Regions from separate parts of the Pseudomonas sp. 9Ag genome, predicted to be linked through region 2. Evidence: predicted binding sites of a transcription regulator. Region 2 holds the regulator's gene; each other region holds the start of a gene.
The links. Region 2 encodes FliA, which starts transcription of late flagellar genes. Its sites were predicted from a motif close to CTAAAGTTTNNNNNNNNNNNGCCGNTAA; they were not measured.
Positions count from the first base shown of each region.

Region 1: a site for FliA is predicted at 802-829, ahead of ALTERO38_RS01065 (methyl-accepting chemotaxis protein). Genes of this name have one in related genera too.
Region 3: a site for FliA is predicted at 1,180-1,207, ahead of ALTERO38_RS06505 (methyl-accepting chemotaxis protein). Genes of this name have one in related genera too.
Region 4: a site for FliA is predicted at 920-947, ahead of ALTERO38_RS18140 (methyl-accepting chemotaxis protein). Genes of this name have one in related genera too.

Region 1 covers NZ_LR733836.1:240,780-242,981, reverse strand. Annotated here, with positions in the region: gene ALTERO38_RS01070 (malate synthase G) at 1-730, shown strand, start outside; gene ALTERO38_RS01065 (methyl-accepting chemotaxis protein) at 931-2,202, shown strand, end outside.
Region 2 covers NZ_LR733836.1:2,226,787-2,228,988, reverse strand. Annotated here, with positions in the region: gene fleN (flagellar synthesis regulator FleN) at 1-692, shown strand, start outside; gene fliA (RNA polymerase sigma factor FliA) at 707-1,432, shown strand; gene ALTERO38_RS09880 (chemotaxis response regulator CheY) at 1,549-1,923, shown strand; gene ALTERO38_RS09875 (protein phosphatase CheZ) at 1,947-2,202, shown strand, end outside.
Region 3 covers NZ_LR733836.1:1,463,054-1,465,255, reverse strand. Annotated here, with positions in the region: gene ALTERO38_RS06505 (methyl-accepting chemotaxis protein) at 1-1,074, opposite strand, end outside; gene galU (UTP--glucose-1-phosphate uridylyltransferase GalU) at 1,715-2,202, shown strand, end outside.
Region 4 covers NZ_LR733836.1:3,976,965-3,979,166, reverse strand. Annotated here, with positions in the region: gene ALTERO38_RS18145 (3-hydroxyacyl-CoA dehydrogenase) at 1-883, shown strand, start outside; gene ALTERO38_RS18140 (methyl-accepting chemotaxis protein) at 1,094-2,202, shown strand, end outside.

The sequences.
Region 1 (2,202 bases), 2.0 Mb from region 2:
CGAGAAGTGGATCAGTGCCTACGAAAACAACAACGTCGACGTGGGCCTGGCGTGCGGTCTGCAGGGCAAAGCGCAGATCGGCAAGGGCATGTGGGCCATGCCTGACCTGATGGCCGCGATGCTCGAGCAGAAGCTCGGCCACCCCATGGCTGGTGCCAACACCGCCTGGGTACCGTCGCCAACCGCCGCCACCCTGCACGCCATGCACTACCACAAGGTCGACGTGCAGGCGCGTCAGGTCGAACTGGCCAAGCGTGAGAAAGCGTCCATCGACGACATCCTCACCATCCCGCTGGCGCAAGACACCAACTGGACCGAGGAAGAGAAGCGCAACGAGCTGGACAACAACTCGCAGGGCATCCTCGGCTATATGGTTCGCTGGGTCGAACAGGGCGTCGGCTGCTCCAAGGTGCCGGACATCAACGACATCGCGCTGATGGAAGACCGCGCCACCCTGCGCATCTCCAGCCAGCACGTAGCCAACTGGATGCGTCACGGTGTGGTAACCAAGGATCAGGTGGTCGAAAGCCTCAAGCGCATGGCGCCAGTGGTCGATCGTCAGAACCAGGGCGACCCGGTATACCGCCCGATGGCGCCGGACTTCGACAACAGCGTGGCCTTCCAGGCTGCCCTGGAGCTGGTCCTCGAAGGCACCAAGCAGCCCAACGGCTACACCGAGCCGGTCCTGCACCGTCGTCGTCGCGAGTTCAAGGCCAAGAACGGCCTGTAACCCGCAACGCCGCTGCACAAAGAACCGCCCTTCGGGGCGGTTTTTTTATGGGTGTTTGCCGCCCAACGGCGCTCAAGTTCCGCCTGCGACATCCGATAACGTGACCGGATTGCCAAAATAAGTCACAATTTATCCGACAGATGGCAATGCGCCTCTAGTGGCCATTACGTAGTATCCGCCACCCACTGTGGAGTCGATGCATGTTCAAGAATTTCTCGCTCACTGCGAAGCTGTCGCTGGTCCCCGCCGTCGCCCTGCTCGGGCTGATTCTGTATGTCGGCTATACCTCGCTGCAGCTGTCTGCGACGGATTCGCGCCTGGTCAGCATCGAGACACAAAGCTATCCCACTCTGGAAAAAACTGACGCGGTGATCTTTCAGTTCTCTCGTATTCCCGGCCTGTTGAACAATGCCGTGGCCGCCGGAGAGTCGGGCATTCTCGGCGAAGCGCGCGAAGGGCTCAGTGAAATCGATGCGCAGCAGCAGGCGCTCGCCACGCTTCTGAACACCCAGCCGCAACGGCTTCAGGCGCTCAACGACTGGCGCAAGGCGGTCAAGGCGTACGCCGACAACGCGCTCGACGCTTCCGCCAAGCTGATCGACGGCAGTGCCTCGTTCGATGATCTACGCCCCAGTCTTGATCGTATGGCCAGTGACCTTGCCCAAGCGCAGAAACTGGCCACTGACTTCCGCACCGGCGCCTACCAGGATTTCCAACAGACCTTGGCCGAAACCCGCGAAACCAACAAAAACACCACTCGACTGGGAATCATCCTGAGCCTGGTGCTGATCGTGGTTGTGGGCCTCGGCGCCTGGCTGGTGATTCGCAGCGTGATGTCAAACGTACGCGGCGTGATCGCCTCTCTGCAGTCCATCGCACGTGGAGACGGCGACCTGACCCAACGCGTCAATGTCGAGTCTAACGATGAGATCGGCGCCATGATCGAGCTGTTCAACGGCTTTCTCGACAAGCTGCAGCGCACCATCCGCCAGATCATCGAAGCTGCCAGCCCACTGGGCCAGGTCTCCAAGGAACTCTACAACCTGACTCAGGGTTCGGAAGAGAACGCCAAGTCGCAGCAGCACCACACTGACTCCATCACCCGCGACATCCTCACCATGACCGGCAGCATCCAGGAGGTCGCGCAGCGCTCGCAGCAGGCCTCGGACGAAGCCAACTCGGCCGCGCGCCAGGCCGCCACCGCGCGTGAGCACGTTGGCAGCCTGTCGACCGGTATCAGTGACCTGGGCGACAGTGTGATGGGCGCAGTCAAGGCCATGGAGCAGCTGGAAGAGGAAACCCAGGAAGTCGGCTCGGTGCTCACCGTGATCCGCAGTATTGCGGAACAGACCAACCTGCTCGCATTGAACGCCGCCATCGAAGCCGCCCGCGCCGGCGAACAGGGCCGCGGCTTCGCCGTGGTGGCTGACGAAGTACGCAACCTGGCGCAGAAAACCTCCGCCTCCACTGCC
Region 2 (2,202 bases):
TGGCCAACGTCGATGTGTTGCTCGGCCTGACAACCAAACGCACCCTGGCTGATGTCATTGCAGGCGAATGCGATCTTCGTGACGTGCTGATCCAGGGGCCGGGCGGCATCCGCATCGTGCCGGCCGCATCCGGCACGCAGAGCATGGTGCAGCTATCGACGCTGCAGCACTCCGGCCTGATCCAAGCGTTCAGCGATATCGGCGATGACATCGATGTGCTGATCATCGATACCGCCGCCGGCATTGGTGATGGTGTGGTGAGCTTTGTGCGCGCCGCACAGGAAGTGCTGCTGGTGGTGACCGACGAACCCACGTCGATCACCGATGCCTACGCGCTGATCAAATTGCTCAATCGCGACTACGGCATCAGCCGCTTCCGGGTACTGGCCAACATGGCCCATGCGCCGCAGGAAGGCCGCAATCTGTTCGCCAAGTTGACCAAGGTGACTGAGCGCTTCCTGGACGTGGCGCTGCAGTATGTAGGCGCGATTCCGTACGACGAGTCGGTGCGCAAGGCCGTGCAGAAGCAGCGTGCCGTTTATGAAGCCTACCCCCGTGCAAAGTGTTCGCTGGCGTTCAAGGCCATCGCGCAGAAAGTTGACACCTGGCCGTTGCCGGCAACGCCACGCGGTCATCTGGAGTTCTTTGTGGAGCGCCTGGTAAGGCCCGCCGCAGAGCCTAACGAACAATAGCGGCTGGATTCGGTATGTATTACAGCAAAGCTCAGGCTAAAGACTCGCAGTACCAACTCATCGATCAATACGCGCCGCTGGTCAAACGCATTGCTTACCACCTCCTGGCGCGATTGCCGGCGAGCGTGCAGGTCGACGACCTGATGCAGGCTGGGATGATCGGCTTGCTGGAAGCGTCAAAGAAATATGACGCCGGCAAGGGTGCGAGCTTCGAGACTTACGCAGGTATTCGCATACGCGGTGCGATGCTCGACGAGGTGCGCAAGGGTGATTGGGCGCCGCGTTCGGTACACCGGAATTCGCGCATGGTCAGTGAGGCGATTCGGGCAATTGAGGCCAGAACAGGACGCGACGCTAAAGATCAGGAAGTTGCGGCCGAACTTAAATTGAGTCTCGATGAGTACTACGGCATTCTGGGCGACACCTTGGGCAGCCGCCTGTTCAGCTTCGATGATCTGCTTCAGGAAGGCGAGCATGGGGAGTTCGAGGAGGATGCTGCCAGCACCCATCCGGAACCGTCCCGCGATCTCGAAGACGAGCGTTTTCAACAGGCGTTGGCTGAAGCCATCGGCAACCTGCCTGAACGTGAAAAGTTGGTGCTTTCGCTGTATTACGACGAAGAGTTGAACTTGAAGGAAATCGGTCAGGTACTGGGCGTCAGTGAATCGCGGGTGAGCCAGTTGCACAGTCAGTGCGCGGCACGTCTGCGGGCTCGTCTTGGCGAGTGGCGCGCGCGTTAACGACCGGTTTGCAACAAAGCATTAGAGACCGCTTACGAGCTTCATTCATGAGGCCCGCAAACAGACCGTGAGCAGGTCTCGGATTCGGGTTTACGGAGGTGTACTTGGACAAGAACATGAAAATCCTCATCGTCGACGATTTTTCGACCATGAGACGGATCATCAAGAACCTCTTGCGCGATCTGGGCTTTACCAATACCGCCGAAGCGGATGATGGCACTACTGCTTTGCCAATGCTGAAGAGCGGAAGTTTCGATTTTCTCGTCACCGACTGGAACATGCCCGGCATGAGCGGCATCGACCTGCTGCGCGCGGTCCGCGCCGACGAGCGCCTCAAGCACCTGCCGGTGTTGATGGTGACCGCCGAGGCGAAGCGCGATCAGATCATCGAGGCCGCGCAGGCTGGCGTTAACGGATACGTGGTCAAGCCATTCACGGCTCAAGTGCTCAAAGAAAAGATCGAAAAGATCTTCGAGCGCGTCAACGGCTGAAGCAGTAACGCCGCGAGGGCACTATGACGCAAGCAGACCAAGGCCTGGCAGAGTTCGAAGCGACTCTGAGGGCTCATGCACCCCAATTGATTGAAAGTCTGCAGCAAGGCCGCTTCGAAGAAGCGACGCAGATGTTTAACGAGCTCAATCAGGCGCGCAACCTGGGGCTGTACCAGGAAGTCGGCAAGCTCACGCGTGAGCTGCACAACGCCATCGTCAAGCTCGAAATGGACACCTGTGCGACGGGGGGTGATCCGTCGCCAATCACCGACGCCACGG
Region 3 (2,202 bases), 760 kb from region 2:
ATGCGCCGCTTTTTCGATGTCCTGAATCAACACCTCGATGCCGTCCAGTGCCTCGGTTGCGAGGTTGACGCCGACGCGCGATTCATCATCGGCGCCGCTCGAGGCCGATGCTGTCTCGTTAGCATGCCGAGCCACTTCCTGAACGGTCGCGCTCATTTCATTCATGGCCGAGGCGACCATGTCGGTTTCACTACGCTGCTCCATGACTGCGGTCTGGGTCTTTTCTGCAACGCTCGACACTCGATTCGATACCTCACCCAGCTGGTGGGTCACGGCGGCCACCGCTTCCAGACTGCTGCGGAATTTGAAGATCATGCGGTTGAACGCAGTGCCCATGGCGCCGACTTCATCCTGGGCGTGGACAGCCACAGTACGGCTGAGGTCCTCGTCCTCTGTCATCGCCTCCATGGTGTGACGCATGTCGTTGATACGGCTGATGATCACCCGGCGAATGATGTAGCCCATGACGACCATACCCGCCAGTAGCAACAGCGCCTGGATCACGGCTGAAGTCAGAATGTTGCGATGCACCTCGCCGTCCAGTGCGGACAGGTCGTAGCTGATACGGACCGCGCCCATCACGGTGTCCTGTGGGACCTGGTGGCAGGTCAGGCAATTGGTGCCGCGGTAATCCTGTTGCGCGTGGATCGGATTGATCACCGTCAGTACACGGCCATTCAGGCCCTCGCTCACTTCCACGGTGGCGTCGCCAGCAAGCGCACGTTTGTCCAGCTCGTCCTTGGGGGCCTGATGCTCGAATCCGGGGCCGAAAACCTTGGCCACTGGCTCGCCGCGGATGATGCGTGCGTCGATCACTCCCGGCCGGGCAAGAATCTTGTTACGCAGCACTTCTCGCTGGCCCATGGTGCCGGTCAGCATCATGGTATTGATACTGTCGAAATAGGAGTCAGCCGTATCCTTGGTCTGCTGTTCGACGACATGCAGTATCAGCTGCTTCTCTGAACCCGCCGAATAGAACAGGGAGGCTGCCAAGACCAGGGCGAACACCACCAACAGGGCCAGGTTGATTTTGGTTTGAACGGACATTTGCCGAGCTGGAGAGGTACTGTTCATCCTGTTCCTTAGGTACTGCTGCTACACGAAAACGAAACCTTCACGAGGACGCGGCGGACCACAGCGGGCGTCCGGTTCAGGGCTTGGCCGCTCTATCTGCCTGACTTATCGGCCGGACATCCCTTCTCTTTACAAGGTTTCTCGACGCCACCCGGCTGCAGGCAAAGTGCTATCAGCAAAGCCGGCGACATCGTAGTCGCTGTTCAATAGCGTTGAGCCATGGCTCGCGATGAAAGGAAATCAAACTCAAGGTTTGTTGATTTAGATCAAGAAATAACGAGAAGCCAAAGGGCGACTTATGCCGCTTATCTCATCGCGGGGCGAGCGTTCGAACAGTCGGCAGCACCAGTCCATTCAGCACGCAATTGTCCTCTCGGAGCGCTGGAAGGCCGCAACGGCAAACTTTTTCCCTAAGCCTCTTGGCAATTTCGGCGAGCCGGTTCACGCTATGCCGAGGCCGTGTCAATGACCATCCGTCCGGATTATGGGGACGGAGAAATTAGCCCAGCCGTATTCGAACCCCGAAGCGATTCGGCGGTCGTAGCCTCTAGTCAGTCGCCGTTGGCGGGACATGCAGGTTATGGCTGCTGACCGATCCAGGCGCAGTGCATCAATTGGACTCATCTTTTCAAGGAATCACATGATCAAGAAATGCCTTTTTCCTGCGGCCGGATATGGCACGCGCTTCCTTCCTGCGACCAAGGCCATGCCCAAGGAGATGTTGCCGGTAGTGAACAAGCCCCTGATTCAATACGGGGTTGAAGAGGCACTGGCTGCTGGGCTGAGCCAAATTTCGATCGTTACCGGTCGCGGCAAGCGCTCCCTGGAAGACCACTTCGACATCAGCTACGAGCTCGAACATCAGATCCGTAACACCGACAAAGAAAAATACTTGGTCGGCATCCGCAAACTCATCGATGAATGCAGCTTCTCGTATACCCGCCAGGTCGAGATGAAGGGTTTGGGTCATGCGATCCTCAGTGGCCGTCCACTGATCGGCGACGAGCCCTTCGCTGTCGTCCTGGCCGATGACCTGTGTATCAACCTCCACGGTGATCCGGTACTGGCGCAGATGGTCAAGCTGTACAACCAGTTCCGTTGCTCGATAGTTGCAATCCAGGAAGTGCC
Region 4 (2,202 bases), 1.8 Mb from region 2:
GATCGACCGCATCCTGCGTGACGGCCCAGGGTTTCGAATGGGCCCGTTCGAGTTGTTCGATCTGACCGGGCTGGATATATCCCATGCGGTGATGGAGTCGGTGCATGACCAGTTCTACTACGACCCGCGCTACACCCCGTCCTATCTCGCTGCTCAGCGGGTGGCGGCCGGGTTGCTCGGACGCAAGACCGGCCAGGGCTTCTATCGCTACGAAGAAGGGCAGCAGATCCGCACGCCGGAGCCCCGCTACGAGCCGGTGATCATTGATCGACCGTTCTGGCTCGACAGTATCGAGCCCGAGCTGCGCAGCCAGGTTGGCTCAGTCCTGCAGCAGGCCGGCGCGGTATTGGAGGAGGGTGCCGAGCCTTCGGGCCAGGCGATCTGCCTGATCACGCCGCTGGGTGAGGATGCCAGCCATTGCATCGAGCGGCTGGCGCTGCCCGCGGTGCGCACCATTGCCCTGGACCCGTTCAGCGATCTCGACAAACGCCGCGTGCTGATGCGTCAGCCCGCGCTCGATCCGGGGCTGGAGGCGCAGGCACGTCAGGCGTTAGGGGCCGACGGTGTGCCCGTAGAAGTCATCAACGACTCGCCGGGCTTCGTCAGTCAGCGCATCGTGGCCAGTATCGTCAATCTGGGGTGCGAGATCGCCCAGAAGGGCATTGCCTCTCCGGAAACACTCGACCGCGCTGTAACGGTGGCCCTCGGCTATCCAAAGGGTCCGCTGGGGTTTGCTGCGCACTACAACCCGGCCCGCATCCTGACCATTCTCGAGGGCATGCAGCGCTGCTACGGGCAGGAACCGCGCTATCGCCCAAGCCCTTGGTTGCGGCGCCGGGTGCAGCTCGGTCTGTCGTTGACGGCGCCGGATCAGGCGCGCTAAGGCGAACGCCTGAGCGCAAGTTCAGACTAAGCGCCGCTTAAGGTTGGCTGCATCCAGCCGCTAAACCGGTAAGTCTGCCGCGCCGGACGATTGCAGCGTTTTGAGCAATCGTACCGTGCTCGGCAAGGCCATGTGCCACCAAGGGACAATGTTCTTTGTTGGCAGAGGTGGTACAACGCCTTTTTACCGGATGAAAACAAGAGGCCACCGATGCGCCCAACCTTCCGCCTACACCCCAAGGCCTGTCTGTTGCACGCGACGGCGTTGTTGGGATTGCTGCTGTTTCATGGCTGGATGGAGCTGCCGTTCTATCTGACGGCGATTTCCGTTCTGCTACTGGCCCTTTGGCCCTGGCTGGGGCCGTGGCGCACAGCGGCGAAAGCCCCGGTTGCTGAAGACGCCAGCGAGCTGAGCTCCGCTGCGCTGAGCAAGAGCCTCTCCCGGCATACCTGCCATAACGCGCTGTCGGCCGCTCAGGTGTCGTTCAGTGCTGAACAACTGGCGGCACGGCTACAGTCGCAGCTGGTCGCGGTCAGCGAGATTGCCAATGGCGCCGAGGCGATGACCGCGACGGAGCAGGACAGCGCTGTCCGAGCGCGGCAGGCTTTGGAGGCGGCCGAGGCCGTGCGGCGCAGCAGTGATACCGGCCGCGTTGAGCTCCAACATGCTATCGAACGCATGCAGCAGCTCAGCGCACAGACCGAGGCCAGCCGCGAACTGCTTGATGGGCTCTCGGCCCGTACCGAAGAGATCCGTCAGATCACCGAGGTGATTCAATCCATCGCCAGCCAGACCAATCTGCTTGCGCTCAATGCCGCGATCGAAGCCGCGCGCGCCGGTGAAGCCGGGCGTGGCTTTGCCGTGGTCGCTGATGAGGTGCGCAACCTGGCCGGACGCACCAGTAGCGCCACCGAAGAGGTCGGTCGGATGGTCAGCGATATCCGCGAGCAAAGTGGCGCGGTGGTCAGCCATATTCAGAAGCAGGCCAGTGAACTGGACGAGGCCGCCGCTCAGATCGCAGGGACGGGTACGCAGCTGAGCGGAATTGCTGATCTGGCTGGCAATGTCGAAACCCAGGTGGCGGAGATTGCGGCCGGCACGGCAAGCAATCATGAGCGACTGGCGCAGTTGTTCGTCGCGCTAGAGCAGTTGCGTGGCGACGCACTGGAGAGCGAGACCCAGACGCGCCAGCTCGAACAGGCGGCAGAGAAGCTGGTCGAGCAGGCGGAAACGGTCAGCGAACAGCTCGCCGAGGTCCAGCTGGATGCCTACCATCAGGACGTTTTCGACCTGGCGCGCGAAGGCGCGGCGGCCATCGG